Regions from separate parts of the Telluria sp. B2 genome, predicted to be linked through region 1. Evidence: predicted binding sites of a transcription regulator. Region 1 holds the regulator's gene; each other region holds the start of a gene.
What was found. The regulator sigma-54, encoded in region 1, starts transcription at its own class of promoters, with help from an activator protein. The targets are predictions, from matches to a motif close to TGGCANGNAANCTGCTTT.
Positions count from the first base shown of each region.

Region 2: ACSUZJ_RS11735 (urease accessory protein UreD) is a predicted target of sigma-54. The motif match lies at 2,649-2,666, and genes of this name have one in related genera.
Region 3: ACSUZJ_RS20410 (PEP-CTERM sorting domain-containing protein) is a predicted target of sigma-54. The motif match lies at 2,066-2,083, and genes of this name have one in related genera.
Region 4: ACSUZJ_RS06485 (PEP-CTERM sorting domain-containing protein) is a predicted target of sigma-54. The motif match lies at 5,668-5,685, and genes of this name have one in related genera.

Region 1 is NZ_CP196525.1:5,147,135-5,154,410, reverse strand. Features, by position in the region: gene ACSUZJ_RS22750 (monovalent cation:proton antiporter-2 (CPA2) family protein) at 1-1,372, opposite strand, end outside; gene ACSUZJ_RS22745 (KpsF/GutQ family sugar-phosphate isomerase) at 1,505-2,503, shown strand; gene ACSUZJ_RS22740 (KdsC family phosphatase) at 2,516-3,046, shown strand; gene lptC (LPS export ABC transporter periplasmic protein LptC) at 3,050-3,646, shown strand; gene lptA (lipopolysaccharide transport periplasmic protein LptA) at 3,678-4,241, shown strand; gene lptB (LPS export ABC transporter ATP-binding protein) at 4,241-5,002, shown strand; gene ACSUZJ_RS22720 (RNA polymerase factor sigma-54) at 5,037-6,509, shown strand; gene hpf (ribosome hibernation-promoting factor, HPF/YfiA family) at 6,575-6,928, shown strand; gene ACSUZJ_RS22710 (enoyl-CoA hydratase/isomerase family protein) at 7,053-7,276, shown strand, end outside.
Region 2 is NZ_CP196525.1:2,618,148-2,625,423, forward strand. Features, by position in the region: gene ureC (urease subunit alpha) at 1-1,109, opposite strand, end outside; gene ACSUZJ_RS11725 (urease subunit beta) at 1,111-1,440, opposite strand; gene ACSUZJ_RS11730 (urease subunit gamma) at 1,451-1,753, opposite strand; gene ACSUZJ_RS11735 (urease accessory protein UreD) at 1,790-2,638, opposite strand; one part of gene ACSUZJ_RS11740 (IS3 family transposase) at 3,311-3,599, shown strand; AL1L pseudoknot at 3,589-3,705, shown strand; one part of gene ACSUZJ_RS11740 (IS3 family transposase) at 3,599-4,533, shown strand; gene ACSUZJ_RS11745 (FUSC family protein) at 5,313-7,276, shown strand, end outside.
Region 3 is NZ_CP196525.1:4,616,216-4,623,491, reverse strand. Features, by position in the region: gene xdhC (xanthine dehydrogenase accessory protein XdhC) at 1-632, shown strand, start outside; gene guaD (guanine deaminase) at 632-1,942, shown strand; gene ACSUZJ_RS20410 (PEP-CTERM sorting domain-containing protein) at 2,130-2,678, shown strand; gene ACSUZJ_RS20405 (adenosine deaminase) at 2,847-4,358, shown strand; gene ACSUZJ_RS20400 (TonB-dependent receptor) at 4,882-7,276, shown strand, end outside.
Region 4 is NZ_CP196525.1:1,438,994-1,446,269, forward strand. Features, by position in the region: gene udk (uridine kinase) at 1-523, opposite strand, end outside; gene ACSUZJ_RS06460 (PEP-CTERM sorting domain-containing protein) at 867-1,658, shown strand; gene ACSUZJ_RS06465 (AraC family transcriptional regulator) at 1,830-2,603, opposite strand; gene ACSUZJ_RS06470 (MFS transporter) at 2,740-3,966, shown strand; gene ACSUZJ_RS06475 (MerR family transcriptional regulator) at 3,994-4,371, opposite strand; gene ACSUZJ_RS06480 (hypothetical protein) at 4,458-4,841, shown strand; gene ACSUZJ_RS06485 (PEP-CTERM sorting domain-containing protein) at 4,990-5,628, opposite strand; gene ACSUZJ_RS06490 (DUF504 domain-containing protein) at 5,824-6,084, opposite strand; gene ACSUZJ_RS06495 (sensor domain-containing protein) at 6,098-7,276, opposite strand, start outside.

The DNA of each region.
Region 1 (7,276 bases):
TGGAGCCGGCCGCCTGCGCCTCCTGCACCCGCTCGGGGTCGAGGTCGAGCGCATACCAGGGCAGCTTCTCGTCCGATAGCAGGGTGGCCAGGCTCTGGCCGCTGCGTCCGAAGCCGGCGATGATCACATGCTGCTGCGCGGCCATCGTGCGGCTGGCCAGTTGCGTGAGCTGCAGCGACTGCATCATCCATTCGTTGGAGGCGATCTTCATCACGATCCGGTCCGACTTGGCGATCACGAACGGCGCGACCAGCATCGACAGCACCATCGAGGCCAGCACCAGCTGCATCAGGAAGGGATCGATCAGCTTCGAGCCCGAGGCGAGGTTGAGCAGCACGAAACCGAACTCGCCCGCCTGCGCCAGGGCCAGGCCCGTGCGCATCGAAACCCCGTCCGAGGAACCGAAGGCTTTCGCCAGCAGCGCGATCAGCGCGAATTTCAATAGCACGGGAATCACCAGCAGGACCAGCACCAGCCACCAGTGCTCCAGCACCAGGCGCAGGTTGAGCAGCATGCCGATGGTGATGAAGAACAGGCCGAGCAGCACGTCGCGGAAGGGCTTGATGTCTTCTTCGACCTGGTGCTTGAACTGGGTTTCCGAGATCAGCATGCCGGCCACGAAAGCCCCCAGCGCCAGCGACAGGCCGGCGCGTTCGGTGATCCAGGCCGCGCCGAGCGTCACCAAGAGCAGGTTGAGCATGAACAGCTCCTGCGAGCGGCGCTTGGCTACCAGGGTAAACCAGTTGCGCATGAGCTTCTGGCCGAAGAACAGCAGCAGCGCCAGCACGGCCGCCGCCTTCACGCCGGCCCAGGCCAGGGTCGCGGCCAGGTCTTCGGGATTGCGCGCCAGCGAGGGGATCAGGATCAGCAGCGGCACCACGGCCAGGTCCTGGAACAGCAGGATGCCGATGATGCGCCGTCCGTGCTCGCTTTCCAGTTCCAGCCGCTCGGTGAGCAGTTTCACCACGATCGCGGTCGACGACATCGCCAGCGCGCCGCCGAGCGCGAAGGCGGCCTGCCAGCTCACCTGCAGGGCGGGGATCCACATCGACAGCAGCAGGGCCCCGGCGACCGTGGCGACGATGGTCAGTACCACCTGCGCCAGTCCCAGGCCGAACACGATGCGGCGCATGGCGCGCAACTGGGCCAGCGAGAACTCCAGCCCGATCGAAAACATCAAGAAAACGACGCCGAATTCGGCCAGCGCATGCGTGGTGGCGGTATCGGCGGCCAGGCCCAGCGCGTGCGGGCCGATCAGCACGCCCACGGCCAGGTAGCCCAGCATGGGCGGCAGGTGCAGGCTGCGGAAGGCAACCACGCCCAGCACCGCGCTGCCGAGCAGGAGGAGAGTCAGTTCGAGTCCGGATGCCATACGTTAGCGTCTTGGTTGACTACATTTTTGTGCGCACGGAACGTTGTTTGAAACGTCTTGATACGTCTGGCAAGTTTTTTGCTTTCGCAATTCGTTTATACTTCCGGGATGAGTGTAACCGATGAAAAAACAATGCAGAACAGATTTGACGAGAACCAGTCCCGCCGCGTGATGGAACTGGCGCGCGAGACCCTCGCGATCGAAGCCGACGCGGTCAGGGCCTTGCACGACCGGCTCGATGCCGACGATGCCGTCGTGCGCGCGGTGGCCGTGCTGTACGCCTGCACCGGCCGCGTCGTGGTGTCGGGCATGGGCAAGTCCGGCCACATCGCCCGCAAGATCGCCGCCACCCTGGCCTCGACCGGCACCCCGGCGATGTTCGTGCATCCGGGCGAAGCCGCGCACGGCGACCTGGGCATGGTTACCGCCCAGGACGTGTTCATCGCGATCTCGAACTCCGGCGAATCGTCGGAACTGATGGATATCCTTCCGGTCGTCAAGCGCATGGGTACGCCCCTGATCGCGATGACCGGCAAGCCGCAATCGCGCCTGGCGCTGCTCGCCGACGTCCACCTCGACATCTCGGTGGCCAAGGAAGCCTGCCCGATGAACCTGGCGCCGACCGCCAGCACCACCGTCACGCTGGCCCTGGGCGACGCCCTGGCCGTGGCGCTGCTGGACGCGCGCGGCTTCCGCGAGGAAGACTTCGCGCGCTCGCACCCGGGCGGCGCCCTGGGCCGGCGCCTGCTGACCCACGTGCGCGACGTGATGCGCAGCGGCGACGCCGTGCCGGCAGTCGCGCTGGACACGCCGCTGGCGCAGGCGCTGCTCGAAGTAAGCCAGAAGGGCATGGGCATGACCGCCGTCGTCGACGCGGACGGGCGTCCGCTGGGCGTGTTCACCGACGGCGACCTGCGCCGCCTGATCGAGCGCGTGCAGGACTTCTCGAACATCTCGATCCGCGACGTCATGCACCTGAACCCGCGCACCGTGCACCCGGAGCAGCTGGCGGTCGACGCGGTGGCGATCATGGAAGAATTCCGCATCAACCAGATGCTGGTGGTCGACCTTGATGGCAAACTGGTCGGCGCCCTGCACATCCACGACCTGACCCGCGCAAAAGTGATTTAAATGAGTGATTCAATGACCCCGCTCGAACACATGCAGCGCGCAGCGCGCGTGAAAGTGATGATCTTCGACGTTGACGGCATCCTGACCGACGGCAGCCTCACTTACGGGCCGGACGGCGAAGTGACCAAGACCTTCAATGTCCTCGACGGCCTGGGCATCCAGCTGCTGCAGAAGACCGGCGTGCAGACCGCCATCATCAGCGCGCGCAAGTCGCCCATCGTCAACGCCCGCGCGAAGGACCTCGGCATCACCCACGTCTGGCAGGGCTTCCACGACAAGCGCGTCGCCTTTGTCGAGCTGCTGGCGCAATCCAAGCTGACGGCCGAGCAGTGCGGCTACATCGGCGACGACGTGATCGACCTGCCGCTGCTGACGAAAGTCGGCTTTGCCGTCACCGTGCCCAGCGGCCATCCGGAAGTCCAGTACCGCGCGCACTACGTGACGAAAGCGCCGGGCGGGCGCGGCGCCGTGCGCGAAGTGTGCGACATGGTGATGCGCGCCCAGGGCAGCTACGAACAGGCGCTGGCGCCGTATTTCGCGTAAAACATGGCGACCATTGCCAACCGCCGGACCTCGCACCGCTGGAAGCTGCTGGCGCTGATGCTCACGGCCGTGTTCTTCGCCTTCGGCAGCTTCTGGCTGCTGCAGGCGATGCAGGCCGGCGACCAGGCCAGTCTCGGCAATGCCGGGAACGAGCCGGACTACATCGTCGAGAACTTCAGCCTCGTGCGCATGACCGAGAGCGGGCAACCGCGCTATCTGGTGTCGGGCGAGCGCCTGGCCCACCATCCGCTGAACGACGTCTCCGAGGTGTCCAAGCCGGTGGTCGAGAGCATGGCGCCGGGCCGCCCGCGCATGACCATGCATGCCGAGCGCGCCCAGATCCACCATCAGGAAAACCGGATCGAACTGATCGACAATGTCGACATCGTGCGTCCGGCCACGCCGACCGCGGAAGCGATGCGCGCGCGCACCGACGCGCTGACCGTGCTGGCCGACGAGGAGATCGTCAAGACCGACCGTCCGGTGGAAATGGAGCTGGGCGCCTCGACGGTGAACAGTGTCGGCCTGGTGGCCGAGAACCCGACCCAGAAGCTGCATCTCGGCCGCGGCCAGATCGTCTATCCGCCGCGCCAGCGCTGAACCCTACAATCCCCAGGAACGAGCCAACCACATGAAAAAAATCCTCGCTGCCGCCGTCCTCACGCTGCTGTCCCTGTCCGCCTCGGCCGAACGCGCCGACTCGCTCAAGCAGGCCGTCGTCCATTACGACTCGCTCGACGTCGACGAGGTGACCCAGACCCGCATCCTGACCGGCAACGTGATCCTCACGCGCGGCACGCTGCAGCTCAAGGCCGACCGTGCGCTGCTGAAGGAAACGCCGGAGGGCTACATGAGCGTCACGCTCACTTCCAGCCCGGGCCGCGTGGCGACCTTCCGCCAGAAGCGCGACGGCGGGCCGGACCTGTGGGTCGAGGGCCAGGCCGAGCGCATCGAGTACGACGAGCGCCAGGAACTGGTGAAGCTGCATTCGAAAGCGGTCGTGCGGGAGCTGGAAAACGGCCGCCTGGTCAATGAACTCAATGGCCCCTACATCTCGTACGACAACCGCCGCGAAGTGGCGACGGTGCGCAACGACCCGAGCGGCCAGAGCAAGGTCGGCGGCGAGCGCGGCACCCTGATCATCGCGCCGCGCCGCGCAGGACCCGCGCCGGCAGCCGCACCGGCAGGAAAATAATGATGAAAGATGCAAGCACTGGCAGCACCCTGGTCGTCCGGGGGCTGCAGAAAAGTTACGGCAAGCGCCTCGTGGTGCGCGACGTCTCGCTGGAAGTGGGCTGCGGCGAAGTCGTCGGCCTGCTGGGCCCGAACGGCGCCGGCAAGACCACCTCGTTCTACATGATCGTCGGCCTGGTGCCGTCGGACGCCGGCGCGATCGAGATCAACGGCACCGATATCTCGAGCCTGCCGATCCACCGGCGCGCGGTGCTGGGCCTGTCCTACCTGCCGCAGGAAGCCTCGGTGTTCCGCAAGCTGACGGTCGAGGACAATATCCGCGCCGTGCTGGAACTGCAGCGCAACGAGGACGGCAAGCCGCTCTCGAAGGACGCCATCGACGCGCGCCTCGACTCCCTGCTGGCCGAACTCCAGATCGAGAAGCTGCGCGAAAACCCGGCGCTGTCGCTGTCGGGCGGCGAGCGCCGCCGCGTCGAGATCGCGCGCGCGCTGGCCACCAATCCGCGCTTCGTGCTGCTCGACGAACCCTTCGCCGGCGTCGACCCGATCGCGGTGATCGAGATCCAGCGCATCGTGCGCTTCCTGAAGGAGCGCGGCATCGGCGTCCTGATCACCGACCACAACGTGCGCGAGACGCTGGGCATCTGCGACCGCGCCTACATCATCAACCAGGGCGCGGTGCTGGCCTCGGGCCGCCCTGACGACATCATCGCCGACGAGTCGGTGCGCCGCGTCTACCTGGGCGAACACTTCCGCATGTAGCAACCACGAAGCGACAACGAAGCAGCAACAAGCGATGAAACAATCCCTGCAACTCCGGACTTCGCAGCACCTGGCGCTTACCCCGCAGCTTCAGCAATCGATCCGCCTGCTGCAGTTGTCCACGCTCGAACTGCACCAGGAAATCGAGCAGATCCTGTCCGACAATCCCTTGCTCGAACGGCTGGACGATCCGCTCGACCACTCGGTGCGCCTGCTTGCCGACGGCGCCATCAGCAATGCGCCCAGCCAGGGCGAGGCCCCGGCCACGCCGGGCGGCGAGGAGGGCGCGCCGAACGGCGAAGCGGCCGACTTCGATGGCGCCGATGGCGATGCCGGCCGCGGCGACGGCGATGCCGACTGGGGCGAAGCCGGACGGTCGTCCGGCAACGGCGAGGACGAGGATGGCCGGCCGCAACTGGAAGCGGCCGGCATCACGCTGCGCGAGCACCTGTCCGAACAGGTGCGGGTGACGGGCCTGAGTGCGCGCGACCGTGCGCTGGCCGAACTCGTGATCGACGCCATCGACGACAACGGCTACCTCGAAGAGCAGCTCGACGAGATCCACGCGCGCCTGCCCGAGGAGCTCGAGGTCGAGATGGACGAACTGCGCTGCGCGCTGGCGCTGGTGCAAAGCCTGGACCCGGTGGGCGTGGGCGCACGGAGCGCGGCCGAGTGCCTGGCGCTGCAGATCCGCAGCATGCCGGGCGTGCCGCTGGTCACGCGGCGCATGGCCCTCAAGATCGTCGAGGGCTACCTGACCTGGTTCGCCCAGCGCGAATTCAACAAGCTGAAAAAAGCCCTGGACTGCGACGACGAAGACCTGCGCGAAGCCCAGGCCGTGATCCGCCAATGCAATCCGCATCCGGGCGCGGCTTTTGCGTCGAGCACCTCGGACTACGTGGTTCCGGACGTGATTGTCCGGAAAACGAAGAACGGCTGGGGCGTGATGCTGAACCAGGACGTGATGCCGCGCCTGCGCGTGAACAACATGTACGCGGCCCTGCTCAAGCAGGGCAAGGGCGAAAGCCAGATGAGCGCGCAACTGCAGGAAGCGAAGTGGCTGATCAAGAATATGCGCCAGCGCTTCGACACGATCTTGCGTGTTTCGCAAGCCATTGTGGAGCGCCAGCGCAACTTTTTCAGCCACGGCGCGGTTGCCATGCGGCCCCTTGTGCTTCGTGAGATAGCTGATACACTAGGACTACACGAGAGCACAATTTCTCGTGTCACAACGCAGAAATTCATGCTGACCCCGCACGGCATGTTTGAGCTGAAGTATTTCTTCGGAAGCCACGTCGCCACCGAAGCGGGAGGTGAAGCATCTTCGACGGCGATCCGGGCTCTCATCGCGCAACTGACAGGAGCAGAAGACCCCAGGAACCCATTATCCGATAGCAAGATCGCGGAAATGCTCGGTGAACAAGGAATGGTCATCGCGCGCCGCACGGTTGCAAAATACCGTGAGGCACTGAAAATTCCTCCCGTCAGTCTCCGCAAATCCTTGTAACGGCGGCACCCACGCGCTTCCTTGTTGCGCGGCGCGGCAGCCGCCACATCTTCAAAGGAGTGTGTATGAATCTCACCATCAGCGGCCACCACCTCGACGTTACCCCCGCCATCCGTGAATACGTACAGAACAAGCTCGAACGCATCACCCGCCATTTCGATCAAGTGATCGACTCCCACGTGATCCTCGCGATCGACAATCTCACCGAAAAAGACAAAAGGCAGAAAGCCGAGATCAATGTGCGCATGTCGGGCAAGACCGTGCACGTGGAAAGCGTTGCGCAAGACCTGTACGCGGCGATCGACCTGTTGATGGACAGGCTGGATCGTCAGGTGATGAAGTACAAAACGATGCTGCAGAATCATAACCACGAGGCGCTCAAGCGCCGTCCTGAAGGCGGAGAGGCAGCCGTTGCCTGATTGGCCGGCAAGCACCGTCTGAACGAGGGCGCCAATGGCGCCCTTTTCATTTCTTGTCGGTGCGTCAATACCCCAGTTGTCTGGTCCTTCGGTAGAATGGATGTTTTTTCGACCACTTTCGACCATGACCGACACCGTCCTGACCCGCGTTGCCAACGGCACCGGCCTGATCACCCTCGACCGTCCCAAGGCCCTCAACTCGTTGTCGCTGGAAATGGTGCGGCGCCTGACCGAGGTGCTGCTGGCCTGGCGCGACGACGCCAATATCGACGCGGTCGTGATCACCAGCAGCAGCGAAAAAGCCCTGTGCGCGGGCGGCGACATCCGTTTCTTCCATGAAGCCGGCCA
Region 2 (7,276 bases), 2.5 Mb from region 1:
CCGACGCGCCCCATCGCCTGCGAGTCCGAGGACATCATCGAGATCGCGCCCAGGTCGTGCAGGATGTCTTCGGCGGCGATGGTCTCGCGCCGGATGCGCGACTCGGCAAACGCCACGTCCTCGGCGATCGAGGCGTCGAGGTGGTGGCAGACCATCAGCATGTCCAGGTGCTCGTCGAGCGTGTTGACGGTGTAGGGACGGGTCGGGTTGGTCGAGGAGGGCAGCACGTTGGCCTCGCCGACGGCCGCGATGATGTCCGGCGCATGGCCGCCGCCCGCGCCCTCGGTGTGGAAGGTATGGATGGTGCGGCCCTTGAAGGCGCCCAGGGTACTTTGCAGGAACCCTGCTTCGTTCAGGGTATCGGAGTGCAGCGCCACCTGCACGTCGAAGCGCTCGGCCACGGCCAGGCAGTTGTCGATGGCCTGCGGCGTGCTGCCCCAGTCTTCGTGCAGCTTCAGGCCGACCACCCCGGCGCGGATCTGTTCTTCGATGGGCCCGGGCAGGCTGACGTTGCCCTTGCCCAGGAAGCCCAGGTTCATCGGAAAGGCATCGGCCGCCTGCAGCATGGAGTGGATGTGCCAGGGGCCGGGCGTGCAGGTCGTGGCCGCCGTGCCCACCGCCGGCCCCGTGCCGCCGCCGATCATGGTGGTGACGCCGCTGGTCAAGGCTTCCTCGATCTGCTGCGGGCAGATGAAGTGGATGTGGGTGTCGACGCCGCCCGCGGTGACGATGTTGCCTTCGCCCGCGATGATTTCGGTCGCCGCGCCGATGACCATGGTCACGCCGGGCTGGGTGTCCGGATTGCCGGCCTTGCCGATGGCGGCGATGCGCCCGTCCTTCAGGCCGATGTCCGCCTTCACGATGCCCCAGTGGTCGACGATGACGGCATTCGTGATAACGGTGTCCATGACCTCGGCATGCAGGCGTTGCGACTGGCCCATGCCATCGCGGATCACCTTGCCGCCGCCGAACTTGACTTCCTCGCCGTAGTGGGCGGCGGCGTAATCGTGCTCGATCTCGATGAACAGTTCGGTGTCGGCCAGGCGGATGCGGTCGCCCACGGTGGGGCCGTACATTTCGGCGTAGGCCTGGCGCTTGATGGTCGCCATCTCAGTTCTCCTCCAGGGACAGGGAGGGTAAGGCGCCCATCACCTGGCCGTTGAAGCCGTAGACTTCGCGCGCGCCGGCCAGGGCCACGAGTTCGACCGTGCGGTACTGGCCGGGCTCGAAGCGCACCGCCGTGCCGGCGGCAATGTCGAGCCGCATGCCGAGGGCGGCCGCGCGGTCGAACTGCAGCGCCGCGTTGACCTCGGCGAAATGGAAGTGCGAGCCGACCTGCACCGGGCGGTCGCCGCTGTTGGCCACGCGCAGGGTGAGGCCGGGGCGGCCGGCATTGAGCGCGATGTCGTCCTCGCGCAGCAGGTATTCTCCAGGGATCATCGATTGCGCCTCATACGATCGGGTGATGGACGGTGACGAGCTTGGTCCCGTCCGGGAAAGTGGCTTCGACCTGGATGTCGGGGATCATCTCCGGCACGCCCTCCATGACGTCGCCGCGCGCGAGGATGCGGGTGCCTTCGTACATCAGCTCGGCGACGCTGCGGCCGTCGCGCGCCCCTTCCATGATGGCCGCCGAGATCAGCGCGACCGATTCGGGATAGTTCAGCTTCAGGCCGCGCGCGCGGCGCCGCTCGGCCAGCAGGGCGGCGGTGAAGATCAGCAGCTTGTCTTTTTCTCTTGGTGTCAGGTCCATGTCGGCAGGATGCTAAGGTGGAGTCAGGTGGCCCAATCAGGTCGCCCAGATGCGGGGCAGGAGCGCAGGGCGGCCGATCAGGTGCGGACGCAGCAGCTGCCACATGCCGGTCATCACGCGGCGCGCATGCTCGCTGTCGCCGCACAGCAGGCGCGCGATGAACACGGACTTGAGCTGGCTGGCGCCGAGCGCGGGGTCGAGCGCGCGGATCTGGGCCAGCAAGGCGGCGGGCAGGGCCGGTCCGACCGCGGTGAGGGTGGCGCAGACCGTCGCGCCATCGAGCCCGAAGGGCCCGGCGAGGGCAGCGGAGCCGGCTTCGAGGCGCGCCTGCTCGTACCACAGCAGTTCGCTTCCGCACCAGAGTTCGGAATGCAGGCGCAGCCCGCCGCGTTCGAAGCGCTCGCCGCTGGCCTGGCGGCCGAAGCACAGCACCTCGCAGCCGATGTAGCGGGCCCCGGCGCCAAGCTGGACGACATGGCGCTGCACCGCGCGCGCGCCGTCGAAGTAGATGGTCTCCTGCGGCATCCACTCGAGCGCCGCGCCATTGCCGGCCGTCAGACTTACCGACTGATGGGCATGGCCGTCGTCATCATTGCAGCGATACCACTTGGTCGCGCCCGGCGAGGTCAGGAAGGCATGCGCCCCTGGCCCGACGCTGGCGGCGACCTGCAGCCGGTCGCCGGCGCGGATGCCCGCGGGAGGGTGCACCAGGATCGCGTGGACGGTCGCGGCGCCTTCCGGATACAGCGGCTTCTGAACCCGCAGCGGACCGTGGTGGCGGTTGCGGCCCACGATGCTGGCGCCGTCGCGCAAGGCAATGTCCAGCTCGAGGCTGGCCAGCCAGCCGGCGGGTGAATCGGTGTGGTGGGTTGGTGCATCTCGCATGCCCCGGTACGTAGCACTTTCCGTGCCACTGCAGGGTACATGCGCGTTGCGTGGCGGTGCGCCGCCTGGCGCCGGTGGTGCGCGGCGCACCCCGTTCGGGCGAAACGTATCGGCAGTGCATCCGGCGGGCGGTTTTGGTGCAGCCTCTTGCTGAAGATGCACCACTTTCATGCGCTAGGCTGAGCGAGGCAAGGGCGCCGGCAGAGTAAGAGAAGCAGTGTTTCCGGCGGCGCTCGAGTGTCTAGCAGAGCTGTGGCGATTCAGTGTGGCTTATTAGTTAGGTCGAGAGGGAGGCTTTAGCCAAAGAGATACCGTGGCCGAAAAAATTGGAGCTTTGACAACCAAATTATCACGACAATCGAATCTGCGCGCAACCTGTTTCGAGGAACGTCAGTAGCTAATCTTCTCGTTGGCGCCGCATGGCGTATGGTGGCTGAATCTGACATGATGCGGTCGACGTGCCCACCTTTGTGAATGCTGCCTTGCGCATGCCAGCCAACGCTAATAGATCCTCTCATTCAGGTAATTGCCTCACCTTAACGAGTGGCTCTGCGCTTGTAACAATGCACTCTATGTGTATAGTCTTCTCAGCGTTTCTTAACCGGGTACCGGTAGCGAGAAATGAACCGCCCCGGATTTTGTAGAGGCTCCATTGTTTGAGAGAATGGAGTCATGAAGAAGCAACCCAAGTATTCCCCCGAAGTCATCGAGCGCGCCGTGCGCATGGTCAGTGAGGCCGCCAGCGAGTACAGCTCGCAGTGGGCGGCGATCGAATCCATCGCAACCAAGATCGGCTGCACACCTGAAACGCTGCGTCGCTGGGTACGCCAGCAAGAGCGCGATACCGGCCAGCGCCCGGGGCCGACCACTGCCGAAGAGGAGCGCATCAAGGCGCTGGAGCGAGAAGTGCGCGAGCTGCGCAAGGCAAACGAGATCCTGCGTCTGGCGAGTGCGTTTTTCGCCCAGGCGGAGCTCGGCCGCCACTTCAAGCCGTGAGGGCATTTATCGACCAGTACCGCCATGCCTACGGCGTCGAGCCGATCTGCAAGGTGATGCAGGTCGCGCCGTCTGGCTACTGGCGCTATGCCGCGCAGCAGCGTAATCCTGCGTTGCGTTGCGCACGAGCCCAGCGCGACGACGTGCTGAGCGTCGATATCGAGCGCGTCTGGCAGGCGAACATGCAGGTCTACGGCGCCGACAAGGTCTGGCGCCAACTGCGGCGTGAGGGCACTGACGTGGCCCGCTGCACGGTGGAGCGCTTGATGCGCAAGGCCGGGCTGCGAGGCGTCATGCGTGGCAAGGTCGTGCGCACGACGGTGGCCGATGCGAAGGCGCCATGCCCGTTCGACCGGGTCAACCGCCAGTTCAAGGCGCAGCGCCCGAACCAGTTGTGGGTCAGCGATTTCACCTACGTCTCGACTTGGCAGGGCTTTGTCTACGTCGCCTTCGTCATCGACGTCTTTGCCCGGCGCATCGTCGGCTGGCGGGTGAGCAGTTCGATGCGTACCGACTTCGTGCTCGATGCGCTGGAACAGGCGTTGTACGCGCGTCAGCCCGAACGGAACGAGCTGGTCCATCATAGCGACAGGGGCTCGCAATACGTGTCGATCAAGTACAGCGAGCGCCTGGCAGAAGCCGGCATCGAACCCTCTGTGGGCAGCAAGGGCGACAGCTATGACAACGCCCTGGCCGAGACCATCAACGGACTCTACAAGGCTGAATTGATCCACCGCCGCGCTCCCTGGAAGACACGTGAAGCCGTCGAACTGGCCACGCTGGAATGGGTATCCTGGTTCAACCACCACCGCCTGCTGGAACCGCTCGGCTATATACCGCCGGCCGAAGCTGAGGCAAACTATTACGAGCAACTGAGCAGTCAAGCCATCCCGGCCTGACTCACACCAACCGGCCTCCACGAAAGCCGGGGCGGTTCAAAAAGCCGACAAGCTGAGGGCGTTTATGGTCGCACAGCGCGTTTCGCTCGATGGTGCAATAAGCCCGCCCAGCCGAGAGCAGACGATAATGAAATTGGCCTTACGGTAGATCAGTGGATCCTTGCTCAATCAGTTTAGTGAGACGTTCAAGAGGGCGCACGGTCGAGGCATCTCTTGGTTGGCAGAACGCGAAAGTTGTCAGAATTTGGGCCGACCTCTAGGGCTATGTACGTCAGCTTCGGGGGCGATAGCAGACGTACACGGCGGCAGTCCGGGCGCCAAGAGGGCGGCCGTGTTCGCAGGCGGACCGATGCCATGGCCCAAGCACTTCTCTCCGTAACCCTTCGGTCGCTTATAGGAGCGCGTCTTCCGGCCCACCGTGGATCGCCGATGGGCGGGCGATCGCGCATCAACGATCGTGCGGCCCCTGACGGGAGTTCTGTTTGTCCTCAGAACCGAAATACCTTGAGTACCTGCCGCGTGGGCTTGGCTACGGCAGCGGCATGACGTGCCGGCGTCGCCTGCACGAATGGATGCAAGGAGGTGTTTGGCAGAGCGTCCAAGAGGCAGTCCTGCGGCGACTCCGTGAGCACGAACAGGCCATATGGGATCGGGCCAGCGTCGATCCGGTCCAGGCACGCGCCCGACTACAGGACGGGCCGCCCGCCACGCTACCGCTATAATCGGCTCATCATTCCCTGCCGCGCCAACCCCGCCCGGAAAGCGAGCGACCCGACCCCATGCACTACGCCCTCGCTGCACGCACCTTCCTCTTCAGTCACTATTTCTACACCGGCCTGCGCATCGCCACGGGCATCGTCGGCCTCACCTTCCTGACCTACTTCATCGCCGACCTGCCGACCGCGATCGCCGTGGCGATGGGCGCCCTGTGCACCAGCCTGATGGACCTGCCCAGCCCCTTGCGCCACAAGTTCAACGAGATGCTGGCGGGCGTGCTGCTGTGCTCGGTGGTGGCGCTGCTGGTCAGCCTGAGTTCGCAGGTGGAATGGTTGCTGTTCACCGTCATCGTGCTGGTCTCCTTCCTTGCCAGCATGATGGTGGTCTACGGCAGGAAGGCGATGCCGCTGCAGTTCGCGGCGCTGTTCGTGATGATGCTGTCGTCCGAAGCCCCGGCCACGCCGCTGCAGGCGCTGCGGCATGGCGCGCTCTTCTTTGCCGGCGGCGCCGGCTACATGGCGTATGCCATGGTCGTCGTCTGGCTGCTGCAGCGCCGCCTCAAGCAGCAGGTGCTGGCCGAGGCGCTGTACGAACTGGTGGTGTATACGGGCATCAAGGCCGGCTGCTACGACCTGGCCAACAGCCTGCCCGCGCAGATGGAGAAGCTGGTGCGCGAACAAAGCGTGCTGGCCGAGCGGCAGCAGGCTTCGCGCGACCTGATCCTGCGCGGCAAGCCGGCACCAAGCGAGGCGATCCTGGTGCAGGTGCACTACGCCATGTTCGACCTGTACGAGCTGGTCCTGTCGACCCACACGGACTATGGCGTGCTGCGCCGGCATTTCGCCGGCGGCCCCATCCTGCCGCTGCTGGGCGAGCTGGTCGGCATGGCCGCGCGCGACATCGAGGCAGTGGCGTATGCGATGACGCGCGACCAGCCCTCGCGCTCCACGGTCGACTACCGGGACGCATTGCGCGCGCTCGATGAGGCGCTGCGGGCGCTGCCGGCGCCGCCCCCGGGCGAGGACGAGGAATTCGATGCGCACGCGGCCCTGCGCGCCACGGTCAACAATATCCGCGAGCTGGTCGCGATGATCGGACGGCTGCATGCCGCCAGCCAGGCGCGCGCATCGTCCGAGGGCGCGCTGCCGATGGTGCCGCATTCGGACATGACGCCTTTCCTCACCCAGCAGCGCTACAGCATCGGCATCCTGCTGTCGAACCTGCGCTGGAGCTCGCCGGTCTTCCGCTTCGCGCTGCGGGTGGCGATGGCGATCTCGGTCGGCCTCCTGTCGGCGCGCTGGCTGCCCTATACCTCGCACGGCTACTGGACGGCGCTGACCATTGCCGTGATCCTCAAGCCGAGCTTCAGCCTCACCCGCCAGCGCCGCACCGACCGCCTGGTCGGCACCCTGATCGGCTGCATGCTCACCGCCGTGATCCTGCATTTCGTCCACTCGCCCGCGCTGCTGATCGGCTTCCTGTTCGTCGCGACCGCCGCGGCGCCCACCTTCCTGTCCATCAAATACCGCTACACGGCGGTGGCCGCCAGCGTGCAGGCCCTGTTGCTGATCGGCCTGACGGTGCCGGTCGGCGCCAGCGCCATCGGCGAACGCCTGCTCGATACGTTGCTCGGCACCCTGATCGCCACCTTCTTCAGCTACGTGCTGCCGAGCTGGGAATACCAGAACCTGCCGCGGCTGGTCGATGCGGTGCTCGACGCCAACCGCAAATACATCGATGCGGCCGCCGGCATGCTTTTGAAGCGCACGGGCGACGACGTCCACTACCGGATCAGCCGCAAGCGCTTCATGGACAGCCTCGCCACGCTCAGCGCGGCGCTCGGCCGCATGCTCGACGAGCCGGCGGACAAGCAGCGCGCGCCGGGCGAACTGAACCGCTTCACGGTGCAGAATTACCTGCTGGTGGCCCACATGGCCGCGCTGCGCCTGCTGTTGCAGCGCTATGCGGAGAACCTGCCGTCGCGCGAGGTCGAGGCCGCGCTCGAGCGCATGTTTGCCGAGGTAAG
Region 3 (7,276 bases), 530 kb from region 1:
ATGGCTCCGGCGGACAAATCGCCGGCGCCCCCGTGCCCGCCTTCGACCGGACCCTCGGCACCCACGTCTTCACCGACGCCGGCGGCCAGCGCTGGCTCGTCGACGCCATCCTCGCCCCGCGCGCCCATGTGATGCTGTTCGGCGCCGGCCACGTCGGCGCGGCCATCGTACGCGCGCTGGCCGAACTGCCCTGCCGCGTCACCTGGGTCGACGAGCGCGAGGACCTGTTCCCGGCCGCGGTGCCGGCCAACGTCACGATCGAGGCCACCGACATCCCCGAGGCGCTGGTCGAGCAGGCCGCGCCCGGCACGAGCTTCCTCGTCATGACCCACAGCCACGCGCTTGACCTGCGCCTGTCGATTGCGATACTGTCCCGCCCCGAATCGACGCGACGGCGCGACTGGTTCGGCCTGATCGGGTCGGAAACCAAGCGCCGCCAGTTCGAGCACCGCCTGCGCGAGCGCGGCATCGCGAACGAGCGCATCGGCGCCATGGTCTGCCCGATCGGCCTGCCCGGCATCGGCGGCAAGGCGCCTGCCGTGATCGCCGCATCCTGCGCGGCGCAGCTGCTCACCGTCTGGGAGGCCGTCAAGGCCGCCAGCCACCTGCAAAATTCTCCGGAATCCAACTGATGTCCACCGCACCCACTACCGTGCAAGCCTACCGTGCGAGCTTGCTGCATTTTCACGCCGACCCGGCCTTCACCAGCGACGCCTACGCCTGGCACCAGGACGGCCTGCTCGTCATCGAAGACGGTCGTGTCAACGCCGCCGGCGATTACGAGCAGCTCGTGTCCACGCTGCCGGCCGGCCTGGAACCGCACGACTACCGCGGCCAGATCATCACGCCCGGCTTCATCGACACCCACCTGCATTACCCGCAGACGGACATGATCGCGTCGCCGGCGCCGGGCCTGCTGCCCTGGCTCGACACGTATACCTTCCCGACCGAGCGCCAGTTCGGCGACCCGGCGCATGCGCGCGCGACGGCCGAGTTCTTCCTCGACGAACTGGCCCGCTGCGGCACCACCACCGCGGTGGTCTACTGCACCGTACACCGCGAATCGGTCGACGCCTTCTTCGAGGCCAGCGAGGCGCGCAACCTGCGCATGGTGGCCGGCAAGGTGCTGATGGACCGGAACTGCCCGGACTTCCTGCGCGACCTCGAAGGCCAGGTGGGCGAGAGCGAAGCCCTGATCAACAAGTGGCACAAGCACGCGCGCTCGCTGTACGCGATCACGCCGCGCTTCGCGCCGACCTCGACCCCGGCCCAATTGCAGGCGATCGGCGAACTGGCCAAGGCCTATCCGGATACCTTCATCCAGACCCACGTCTCGGAAAACAGGGACGAGTGCAGCTGGGTGCGCGAACTCTATCCGGCGTCGCGCAGCTACCTCGACGTCTACGACGGCTATGGCCTGATGCGTCCGCGCGCCCTGTTCGGCCACTGCATCTGGCTCGATGACGAGGACTTCGCGCGCATGGCGGCCACCGGCTCGAGCGCCTCGGTGTGCCCGACCTCGAACCTGTTCCTGGGCAGCGGCCTGTTCGATTTCGAAAAGGCGGACGGCGCGGGCGTCAAGGTGAGCCTCGGCACCGACGTCGGCGCCGGCACCTCGTTCTCGATGCTGCAGACCATGAACGAGGCCTATAAGGTCGCGCGCCTGAAGGGCAGCTACCTGCCGGCGCTGCGCATGTTCTATCTTGCCACCCTGGGCGCGGCGCGCGCGATGGACCTGGAAGGCACGATCGGCAGTTTCGCCGCCGGCGCCGAAGCGGACTTCATCGTCCTCGATCCGCAGTCGACGCCGCTGCTGGCGCGCCGCAGCAGCCATTGCGACACGCTGGAAGAGCAGCTGTTCGCGCTGGCGCTGCTGGGCGACGACCGCGCGATCCGGGCCACCTACGCGGCCGGGCGCCTGGTCCACGCGCGCGGCGCCTGAGGCGCGCCACCGGCATGAGCGCCCGGATTTGCTACCGGGAGTTGTCGATAAATATTACACGTGTGGTTGTGCAAGGCGGACGAGGCGGCGCTTAGTCCTTGTTTTTTCGGAATGTTGTTGCGTTGGCATGTTCCTTGCTGAGTTGCGCTCGGGTCTCAACCCGTCCAAAACCAACAAGGAGAACAGCATGAAAAAATTTGCAGTCGCGCTGGCGCTTGCCGGCCTGTCTCTCGCCGGCAGCGCCGGTGCGTCCACCATCACCTTCAGCGAAGCGGGCGCCATCAACACCTCGTTCCTGAGCAGCGACGGCAGCGTGAAAGTCGAATACGTCTGGTCCACCGGCGCCGCCGACGGCCACTCGCACCTGGCCAGCATTGGCGGCAACCTCTTCGAGATGGGCCACGGCCAGGCCTACCAGGGCCTGCGCTTCTCCAGCGTCGCCGGCGGTGCGCTGACCCTGAGCTCCTTCGACTTCCAGGGCACCTGGACCGTCAGTGGCCTGAACGACGGCAGCGGCACCACCTACAACACCGCCTTCGGCAGCTGGATCACCCAGAACATCAACCTGACCTCGAGCAGCCCGATCTACATCTATGCCACCGGCAATGCGGGCGGCTATCTCGACAATGTCGTGTTCGGCGCCGCCGCCAGCGACGTGCCGGAACCGGCCAGCATGGCCCTGATGCTGCTGGGCGCGGTCGGCCTGGCAGGCGTGCGCCGCAAGGCACGCAAGTAAAGTCTGCAAGTAAAGTCTGCAAGTAAGCGAGAGCAGGGCAGGGGCTTTCCGCTCCTGCCGCTCGCGCAGCTTCCGCATCTCCCTCCGTACGATCCCCCCGCATTGCCAATAGTGAACGAAGCCGTTAAAGTTGCGCGGCCACGTCAACCCATCAAGAAAGACCCCGTCATGCAGAACACCTTCAGCAGCCTGCTGCTTGCCCTGGCCGTCGCCGCGCCAAGCGCCGCCATGGCCAGGGAGCCGGCCACGGCTTCGCGCCAGGCCAACGAGGCGGCCACCGCCCGTCATTACGCCGCGCTCGTCGCCGGCCAGGATCCGAAGCTGGCCGAGCTGACCATGTTCTTCACGCAGATGCCGAAGGGGGGCGACCTGCACCACCACTACTCGGGCGCGATCTATGTCGAGCAATACCTCGACTTCCTCGACCGCCAGGGCCTGTGCGTGAACAAGCAGACCTACCGCATCGAGCAGGACAAGGCCGTGATCGCCGCCGAACGCGCGAAACCGGCGAAAGAACGCAACTGCCTGAACAGCGCCGAGGTCTATGCCGACGACCATACCTGGCGCGAACTGGTGCAGCGCTGGTCGAACAAGGACTTCGACAACCACGGCGTCCTGAACCCGCCGCCGGACCGCCTGTTCTTCCAGACCTTCGGCTACTTCGGCCCGGTCTCGAACGCGAACTTCAAGGAAGGCCTGCAGGAACTCAAGAAGCGCGCGATCGCGGAAAACGTCAGCTACATCGAAACCATGTTCAAGATGGCGCCGACGGTCGCCAATCCGGAATTCGACGCGCGCGCCTGGCAGCTGGTGAACGACGACGCCGGCCTGGACGCCGAACTGCGCCGCGCAATGGAAGCGCTGGAGCGCGACCCGGCCTTTGCGAAATCGATCGCCGACTTCACGGCGAAGATCGAGGAAGCCGCCGCCGGCATCGACGACGAGCGCTTCACGATGCGCTACCAGACCTATGTGCTGCGCCTGCTGAACCCGTCGCAGGTGTTTTCCGCGATGGTCGCCGCCTTCAAGTCGGCATCAAGCGGCGGCAAGGTCGTCGGCGTCAACATCGTCGGCCAGGAAAGCACGATGGTGTCGATGCGCGACTACGCGCTGCACATGAAGATGTTCCGCTTCCTCAAGCCCTTCTACCCGGACGTCAAGGTCGCCCTGCATGCGGGCGAACTGGCGCTGGGCGAGGTGCCGCCGGAAGGCCTGAAGTTCCACATCGACCAGGCCCTGACGGTGGCCGGCGCCGACCGCATCGGTCACGGCATCGACCTGGCGCACGAGGCGAACGCCCCGGCCATCCTGCGCACGATGCGCGAGAAGGACATCCCGGTCGAGATCAACCTGACCTCGAACGCCTTCATCAGCGGCGTCAAGGGCGAGAACCACCCGGTCACCCTGTACCGCAAGTATGGCGTGCCCTACGTGATCTCGACCGACGACGCCGGCGTCACCCGTCACACGCTGTCGCAGGAGTATGTGCTGTTCGCCAGCCGCTACAAGCCGGACTATGCGGAAATGAAAAAGACCTCGTACAACAGCATCCGCTACGCCTTCCTGCCGGCCGCCGAGAAAGCGCGCCTGACGCGCCAGCTCGATACGCGCTTCGCCGCTTTTGAAGCCGCGGTGGCGGGGCTGGCCCGCGATGCCGCAAGCAGGCAGCGCAAGCGCTGAATCGATCCGGAGGGTTGCAAATAAAGCAAGGCGAGCACCGCAAGGATGCTCGCCTTTGTTGCTTTTATGAGGCGTTTCCTGCCTCTTTTCCGGGCGCCTGTGGTCAAAGCGCTACACATTCTGATCCGCTATTGGGCATTTCAAAAAAATATTGCCACTTTTATTTCCGGCCAGAATGCCTCCTTTATAATCGCCGCCGTAGCGTAGATCGCCAAAACCAGTGGTTGTTGGAGGTTTTGGACGCTCTGGGGCTGGATTTAGTTGCAACGTATTAATTCCTAACTGAAACGGTATTTGTCTTGGGCATCCAGGCGTGCATAGTTTCTCGTGTTGACAGGATGGTAAGTCAACCGACCAACTTTGCCGCAGTCGTCACTTGGGTCAGCGAGTTTGCGAGCTGTCATCAGCCCGACACATCAAGCCTTTACATTAACGTGCCCTGAAGCAGGAACCCCGGTTCCCTATGCCGTCATGCAGGTTCAAGCTTGCTGCTGAAATTTTTTAAACACTCTAGGAGTTTTGAATGCAATCCGCTTTGATTCAACAACCGAAGCTGCGCCTGAGCCTGATCGCTCTGGCATGCCACGTGGCATGTGTGGGCGTCGTTCACGCCCAGGAAACGACCACGGCTTCGGATGCTCAGCCGACCCGTCAGGTGATCATCACCGGCAAGAAGCTCGGCATGGGCCTGATGGTAACGGAAGATGCGCCGAAGGCACGTTCGACCGTGACCGCGGAAGAGTTGGAAAAGCAGCGCCCGACCGGCAATGCCTACGAGGCACTGGAAATGCTGCCGTCGGTGAACAGCTATAACCATGACGCAACCGGCCTGTTCGGCGGCGGCCTGACCCTGCGTGGCTTCAACAGCGACCAGATCGGCGCCACCATCAACGGCGTTCCGGTCAACGACTCGGGTTCGTTCGCAGTCTACCCGCAAGAATACGTCGACCAGGAAAACACCTGCTCGCAGTTCGTCACCCAGGGCTCGACCGACGTCGATTCGCCACAGGTCGGCGCAACCGGCGGTAACTTCGGCATCGTCACTTGCAACCCTGAAAATACCCGCCGCTGGCGCTTCATGCAGACCCTCGGCCAGCTGAACAGCTACAAGACCTTCGTGCGTTTCGACAGCGGCAAGCTGGCCGACAACCGTTCGAAGTTCTTCATCTCGGCATCGAAAGCCCAGGCTGACAAGTGGAAGGGCGAAGGCAAGGCCAAGCGCGAGCACATCGACGCCGGCTTCAACTACGACTGGGACAAGTTCAACTACATCCACGCGACCATCCTGTGGAATGAAGCCAAGAACCACAGCATCAACAACCTGACGCTGACCGAACTGAACAACTTCGGCTACTACTACGACACCACCAGCGTGTACCCGACCCAGCCGACGCCAGGCCCGGGCGCGCAGAACGCCGTCGTGCCATCGCCGCTGTACTACGGCCTGTACCTGAACCCGTTCAAGAACGCGATCGCTTCGGCTGAAGCCAAGTTCCGCCTGAACGACGACCTGACCCTGAAGATCGTGCCTTACTTCTGGTACGGCTTCGGCAACGGCGGCCTGCAGCAGAAGCTGGCCTACGAAAGCCCACGTCGTGAAGGTACCCGTACCAACGCGACCTTCATGGATCCGGTAACCGGCACCCTGACCGGCCGCGTCGATCTGAACGGCGACGGCGACACCGACGACACCGTGATCATGGCCAACGCCAGCGTCACCAACACCAAGCGTCCTGGCCTGACCTCGTCGCTGACCTGGAACTATGGCGATCACCAGATCCTGGGCGGCTTCTGGTGGGAGCGTGCACGTCACCGTCAGACCGGCACCATGGTGCCTGTGACGGCCGAAGGCAACCCGGTCGACGTCTACCTGCAAGACCAGGCGGTGACGCGCAGCGACGGTAGCCTGTACCAGAGCCGCGACTGGAACACGATCTCGACCGCCTACCAGGCGTTCATCCAGGACACGATCAGCTTCGCCGACAACAAGGGTCAGATCAACATCGGTATCCGTACCCCGTTCATCGAGCGTGACTTCACGAACTACCGTAGCGAAGCCAACCTGCGTCCGACCTACAACATCACCAAGAAGTACAAGGACATCCTGCCGCAGCTGGGCGCACGCTACCGCGTGACCAACGACGACCAGTTCTTCGCATCGGTTGCGAAGAACATGAAGGCGCCGCCGAACTTCGTGTTCAGCAACGTCGGTTCGAACGTGTCGGTCGTCAACGGCGTGGCAACCCTGCGCGGCGACGTGAAGGAAGAGACCTCGTACAACACCGACATCGGCTACCGTCACCAGGACAACAAGTTCATCGCTACGGTGACCGTGTTCAACGTCGACTTCCGTAACCGTCAGGCGACCGCGTTCGACCCGATCACCAACACCAGCAGCTACACCAACGCTGGCAAGGTCTCGACCCGCGGCTTCGAACTGGAAGCGGGTAATACCCCGATCAACGGCTGGGCATTCTACGGCTCGTTCGGCTACACCGACAGCGAAATCAAGGACGACCTGCAGGTGAGCGCAACGGCATCGCTGCCGACCGCCGGCAAGGAAATGCCACTGACCCCGAAACTGAAGGCTGGCCTGTCGGCTGAATACCAGACCGGCGCGTTCTGGGCTCGTGTGAAAGCCAAGGCAACCGGCAAGCAAGCCGCGACCCTGGTCAACGACGAGTGGGCACCTGGCTACACGACCTATGGTTTCGATGCCGGCTACACCTTCGCCAACTTCGGTATCTTCAAGCGTCCGAAGCTGACCGTGAACGTCAGCAACATCACCAACAAGCAGTACCGTAACCCGTCGTCGCAGAGCGTCAACAACACGACGCAGTTCCCAGGCGTGAATCCTGGCACCCTGCGTTACTACCTGGGCGCACCACGCTTCGCGTCGGTCACCCTGTCGGTCGACA
Region 4 (7,276 bases), 1.7 Mb from region 1:
ACTGCTTGTGCATCGGGCGCACCGTTTCCAGGTACTGGCTGACGATGCTGTCCGCCGTGCGGCCGCGTTCGGCGATATCCCTTTGCAGGCGACGGATGAAGCGCACGTCGGCGGCGGTGTCGACAAAGATCTTCAGCGACATCATGTTGCGCAGGTCGGCGTCGTACAGGGCGAACAGGCCTTCGATCACGATCACCGGGGCGGGTTTTACCGGAATGGTCTTGCTGGAGCGGTTGCTGATCGTGAAGTCGTACTCCGGCATCTCGATCGCTTCGCCGTTGCGCAGGGCGCGCACGTGCTCTACCAGCAGCGGCCAGTCGAAAGCCTGGGGATGGTCGTAATTCTGCTTGCGGCGCATCTCGGGGGTGAGATCGGACTGGTCGCGGTAGTAATCGTCCTGCATCACGACCGACACCATCTCGGTGCCGAAGGAGGCCAGCACCTGCTGGGTCACCGTTGACTTGCCACTGCCGCTTCCGCCAGCGACACCAATGACAAACGGAAGGGAGGAAATTTCGTTCATCCCCGCATGATACCGGAGTGGCGGGCGAACCGACAGGGGGCCGGCCGATTCGGCGCTCAGGGTGAGGCAATCCGGTGACACCGCTTGCACTGCCTCGCTTGCACTTCTTTCTACTTCATGGAGCTGCTGTGCTTCCGCCATAAGGGCGAGTTAGTTGGCAAAGCGGAGACCTGAACAGAATGCCAATTTAACAAAAAAATCCACAAAGATTGTCGAGAAACTTTACACAAGAAAATTTTTTAGCCAATCGAAGAAATACAAATGATTGAAAGAAAACACAATTTTAGTTCTGGCACGAAACATGCTTATTTGAAACGGTCCTTAACTAGAAAATATTGTGAAAATGAAAATCTCTACTTCTATCCTGGCTTCCCTCGCATTCTTCGCAGCGGGTGCCGCGAACGCAACTGTCATTACCGCCCAAGATAATTTCAGTACCAACAGCGGCGCTGGCGGTGCCGGTTGGGCGGCGCCCTGGGAATTCGCACCGGCGGCAAAGCCGAACAAGCAAAACCCAAACCCGCTCGCTCCTGCATCGATCACTAACTCGTCACTTGTTTTTGTTGGCAACGATGACAACGCAGCAGTGCGCAGTCTGGCGGCTGATTATGCTTCCGATGTGTTCGTCGATTTCACTATCTCGTACTCGGGCGAGTTGGGCGGTAACGACTTCGTGGGCTTGTGGTTTGGCCAATGGAACGCTCCGAGCATTGGCCTGAAGGCGAACTGCGGTGATGGCAAGAAAGACACGGCCTGCACCACCGATCTGTTTGTGCGGATGGGCGGATCGGGCGGTGTGTTCCTCTCCAACAGCAACCTGCTTGCCGGCCAGAGCTATCAGGTGTTCGGGCACCTGTACAAGTCGGTGGACGCAACGAACAAGCAGTATGACCGCTTCGATGCATGGTACCAGGTCACCGGTTCTGACCTGGTGGCGGGAACCGCGCAAGCAAAAGGCAACAGCAATATTTCCTCGTTTGACAAGCTTGGCTTCCGTTCGGTAAATATCGATAACGGCGTCCAGGTTTCGATCGACAATCTGCGTGTGGGCGAAGTCCCTGAGCCCGGAAGCGTCGCACTGATGGGCCTGGCCCTGGCAGGTTTGGCAGCAGCCGGTCGCCGCAAACGCGGCTAATCAAGTTCGCTTCGTTCAAGGCCCAATGCCAGTCAGTCAAGCTGACTGGCATTTTTCATTGCATATTGCTTGTCTTGTTTCAGGGACCGTGGCCGTGGTGCCCGTCCCCTGGACGGGGGCGCGGGAGGAGGCCGGCCCAGTATCCGCCACCAGTTCCAGGCGCTGCCGGCCTTATCGGTAGAAGCTCGAGGGAGAGATCCCGAAGTGGCGCCGGAACATGGCGGCAAACGCGCTCTGGCTCGCATAACCGCAACTGAAGGCCACGTCGATGCCCTTCCTGCCCTCGGCCAGCTGCCTGAGCGCGGACAGGAGCCGGGCCTGCTCGCGCCACTGCGCGAACGTCAGCCCGGTTTCACGAGAGAAGAGGCGGTGCAGCGTCCGTTCTCCCATCCCGACCGTCCCGGCCCATTCCCGCGCGCCGGCGGGGCTGGCGGGCTGGTCGATCAGGGACTGGCAGAGGCTCTTGAGCCGCGGGTCGGCCGGCATCGGCAGGTGCAGGGCAATCGCGCTCGAGACGCCCAGCTCGTCGATGAGCAGGCGGACCAGCCGCTCGTCGCGCGCGCACAGGTCGCGGTCCAGCGGGATGCGCACCGCTTCGACCAGCAGTTCGCGCAGGAGGGGAGTGACGTTGATGACGCAGGTCTGCGCCGGAACGCCGGGCGCCGCAGCGGCGTCGATGTAGGCCGTGCGCATTTCCACGTCGCCCGACATGATGACGTTGTGGCGCAGGCCCGCCACCATCCACAGGGCGCGGCTCGGGGGCACGACCCAGGAGCCGGCGTCGGAATGCACGATCATCACGCCCTTGATGGCGTACAGGAGCTGGCCGCGCGGATGGGAATGCCAGCCGGTCGAGGACCCGGCGGGGCAGCTGTTTTCCATGGCGACCAGCAGCCGCGGCAGGTCGTGGAAATCCTGGTGTTTAGGGCGTGCTGGACTTGGCATGGCAGGAACTCTACACCTTTTGGCAGATTGGCGTCAGACGGCCTGGCTCGGGCATCCTACACTTGCCGATTGCCTGCGCCCCGGGCGCGGCCTCGCGCATCGTTTCGCCTTTGCTTTGCCAAATCGTAATCGCTCCATGACAACCAAGCTCTCTCCGGCCAGCACGACTGGCCCTGCCGCGCCGCCGGCCACGGGAAACAGTACCGGCACCTTCTTCGCCGGCATCGTCGGAACCGCCGCCTTCGCCCACTTCCTGAACGACATGATCCAGGCCATGCTGCCTGCGATTTATCCGATGCTGAAAAGCCGGTTCTCGCTCAGCTTCGGCGAGATCGGCATGATCGCGCTGATGTACCAGATCACGGCCTCCCTGCTGCAGCCCTGGGTCGGCCTCTACACCGACAAGCACCCGAAACCTTACCTGCTGCCTTGCGGGATGATGGTGACCCTGGCCGGCATCGCGCTGCTGGCGTTCGCGAACAGCTTTCCCATGCTGCTGCTGGCGTCGGCCGTCATCGGCGTCGGTTCGGCCACCTTCCACCCGGAAGCCTCGCGCGTGGCGCGCATGGCCTCGGGCGGGCGCTTCGGCACGGCGCAGTCGGCCTTCCAGGTCGGCGGCAATTCCGGCTCGGCGATCGGACCGCTGCTGGCGGCGGCCATCGTGATCCCGCACGGCCAGCCCGCGATCGCCTGGTTCATGGTCGCGGCCCTGGTGGCCATCGCCGTGCTGCTGCGCCTGACCGGCTGGACGCTGACCCACGGGCAGGCCCAGCTGAAGGGCCTGGCGCGCAACCAGAAGGAGGGGCTGGGCCGCGCCGACGTGATTCGCGCGGTCGTGGTCATCTGCGTATTGATGTTCGCGAAATTCGTCTACATCGCCTCGTTCACCAACTACTTCACCTTCTACCTGATCCAGCGCTTCGCCCTGAGCGTCGAGCAGAGCCAGCTCTTCCTGTTCATCTTCCTGGCCTCGGTGGCGCTCGGCACCTTCGCGGGCGGCCCGGTGGGCGACCGGATCGGGCGCAAGGCCGTGATCTGGATTTCCTTCCTCGGCGTCGCGCCCTTCGCCCTGGCCCTGCCGTATGCCAACCTGTTCTGGACGGCGGTGCTCGCCAGCATCGTCGGCCTGGTGATGTCCTCGGCCTTCTCGGCGCTGGTGGTCTATGCCCAGGAAGCCGTGCCAGGGCGGGTCGGCCTGGTGTCCGGCCTGATGTTCGGACTGATGTTCGGCATCGGCGGCATCGGCGCCGCCGGCCTGGGAGAGCTGGCGGACCACTATGGCATCGTCTGGGTCTATGGCCTGGTGTCCTTCCTGCCCCTGCTTGGACTGGCGACCGCGCTGCTGCCGAATATGCGCAAATAAGCGCAAACAAGAGAAAAAGCCGCGGGCTCAGCCGGCGAGCGCGGGCCCCGGGCGCAGCGGGCAATCCGCTCCCAGGTCGTCCAGCTTGCGCGCCAGCGTGGCGCGCAGTTCGGCCAGCCCGGCAATGCGCGCGTCGATGTCGTCCAGCTTGCGTTCCAGCGCCGCGCGCAGCTCGTTCGCGGCGTTCGCGGGCTCCTGCAGCAGCGGCATGCCCGCTTCGATCTCGGCCAGGGTGAAGCCGAGCGCCTGCGCGCTGCGCAGGTAGCACAGCCATTCGACGGCCTCGACCGGGTAGTCACGGTAGCCGTTGGCGCGCCGCCGCGCCGCCAGCAGGCCGCGCTCCTCGTAGAAGCGCAGGGTGTCGCGGCTCAGTCCGGTGGCTGCGGCCAGTTCTCCAATGCGCATGCTGTCTCCATGAAAAGTGCTTGACCATTGGAGTGTACTCCAGGGTTGACGATGTGGCTTTCATTCCGTCACCTCAGGAGCCAGCCATGCCTTCCATCCCACTGCCGACCTATCTGCGCATCGTGCGCGCCAGCGCCTTGTACGACATCGCGATCACGGCGCCCCTCGCCACGCCCTGGACCCTGGCCTGCGTGCACGGCCTGGCGTCGAGCCTGAACGTGCAGCTCGGCGGCGCGCCGCTGCCGGCGTTCGAGGCCTTCCACATGTTCATCGGCGGCCTGCTGGGCAGCATCGTGGTCCTGTGGTCGCTGCTGCGGCTGCGCCACGCCGACCGCCGCCTCGGCCGCTACGACGGAGTGGGGCGTTTCCTGTTCTCGGGCTGGATGGCCTGGACCCTGGCGGCGGCCGACGCGCCTGTGCTGTGGCTGCTCATGCTGCCGGAGTTCGCCTGGGGCGTGGCGCAGTGGTGACCGGTCGTGGCGCAAGCGAACGATGCGGCGCAGCCTGCGCGCGGACGCTTCCTGCAGGCCTGAGCAGGGCACAGGAAGACAAAAAGCCGCTCCCGGAAAGCGGGAGCGGCTTTTTTGCGCTGCCATATCCGGCAGCGACGTACGGCGTTTATTTGGCTGCGCGGCGGCGCGCGTAGGCGGCGCCCAGCATCGCGATGCCGAACAGGGCCACGCTGGTCGGCTCGGGGACCGGAGTGCCGTTCACCTGCAGTTTGGCGGCGCTCAGTTCAAAGCTGTATGGGAACAGCAGGTTGTTTTCCGCGAAGCGCAGGTAGAGTTTGCCGTCGGCTTCGATCTTCGAGAAAACGTCGCTGTGGGTGGTGGCACTAATATTGAAGGTCTGGCTGGTCATGCCCTTGCTGTTTGCCATGTCCATCCGGTTGCTACTTACGTGGAACAGGCTGTCGCCGATGAGCACTTCCCAGTTCTCATAATTTTTAAAACCGAAAGGCAGCCTGGTGACGTCGGCGGTGTCCTTGAAAGCGAGCGTGAGGGCCAGGCTGTCGATGCTCTTGTATTTCAGGCTGCTGAAGTCAAAGACGTCGACGAAGGGGCTGCACAGGCCCTCACGCACGGTGATCGAATTCCCGTTCAGCTTGTCGCAGGACAGGAAGGTACCGGTGCTGGCCTCGTCCATGTGCTTGCCATACTCCTTTTCGATACTGCCGAGATTGATGACGCCGGCGTTGGCGGATGCGGCGCAGGCCAGCAGCAGGGCGGGAAGGGCTTGTTTCAGGATCGTTTTCATGGTCTCTCCAGGTGGTTAATTTTAGTTGCGATTAACTCTTAAGCAACTATCGTGCCAAAAGGAAATAGATGTGCAAAAACAATAACTTGGATTTTTGCGCAGCCAACTCGGGAGGGGGAGTGTAAAAAATTCCGACACTTGTCTCGTGGCCGGGCCAGGGAAGGCAGGCCGTCCGCAGCCACGTGGCCGTGCGCGTCAAGCCGGGGCCGGCCGCTGCCAGATGCGTTCGCCGTTGCGCAGGACCTCGCGCACGCGATGGAAGGGAATCATGCGCGGCTCGCCGTCGCGCCCGACCACGTCGAAGGAAAAATGCTGGCCGCGCTCCAGGATCACGCGCTCGAAGGACACCCGCACGACCCGCTGCAGCACGCGGTCGTGGTAGCCGATGACGAAGTGGGCGTTGCCGAAGTCGAGGTCCCAGAGGATGCGGTGCAGGATGTCCTGGATGGGCGTCATGGGTCCAGGTGCGCTAACTGGGCAGGCGGGCGTCGTTGCACAGCATGGCCTGCAGCTTGTCCTGGGGCAGCGCCGGGCTGAAGTAATAGCCCTGCATCTGGTCGCAGTCGTGCTGGCGCAGGAAGGACAGTTGTTCGAGGGTTTCCACGCCTTCGGCGATGACCTTGAGTTTGAGGCTGTGGCCCAGGGCGATGATCGCGCGGGTGATCACGGCGTGGCCGTCGTGCACGCCGCCGCCGAGGAAGGAGCGGTCGATCTTGATGACGTCGACCGGGAATTTCTGCAGGTGGCTCAGGCTCGAGTAACCGGTGCCGAAGTCGTCGATCGACAGGCGCACGCCCAGCGCCTTCAGGTCGGCCAGGGCTTCGGTCGCCTCGAGCGGGCGGTCCATCAACTGGCTTTCCGTCACTTCCAGCTCCAGCATGTGCGGAGCGACTCCGTGGCGACGCAGCACTTCGCCCAGGTGGCGCGCGAACTGGCGCTGGCGCAGCTGGCGCGCGGACAGGTTGATCGAGATGACGAAGTCCTCGATGCCCAGCGCGCTCAGAGTCTTCAGGGTGCCGCAGGCCTGGGCGAGCACCCATTCGCCCAGTGGCACGATGAGGCCGGTTTCCTCGGCCACGGGAATGAACTGCTCGGGCGAGATCAGGCCCTGCTCCGGATGGCGCCAGCGCACCAGGGCCTCGGCGCCGATTACCTTGCCGCTGCGTAGGTCGACTTTCGGCTGGTAATCGAGGGTCAGTTCGTTGTTGCGGATCGCCCGGCTGAGGCTGGCTTCGAGCAGCAGGTGCTGGTGCACGATCTGGTTCAGCTCGGGGGAATAGAACTGGCAGTTGTTCTTGCCGAGGCTCTTGGCGTGGTACATGGCGGCGTCGGCCGCGCGCATGATGCGGTCGACGTTGTCGCCGTCGAGCGGGAACAGGCTCACGCCGATGCTGGTGCCGGGAATGATCTCCTTGCCGGCGGCCAGGATGGGCGCGGCGACGTTGCGCCGCACGCGTTCGACCAGGTCGGCCACGTGGGCGGCGCTCGGCTGGTCCTTGATGACCAGGACGAACTCGTCGCCGCCGACGCGCGCGACGGTGTCGTCCTCGCGCACGCTGTCGCGCAGGCGGTTGGCGATCTCGCGCAGCACGGCGTCGCCGGCCTCGTGGCCGAAGTGGTCGTTGATGTACTTGAAGTTGTCGAGGTC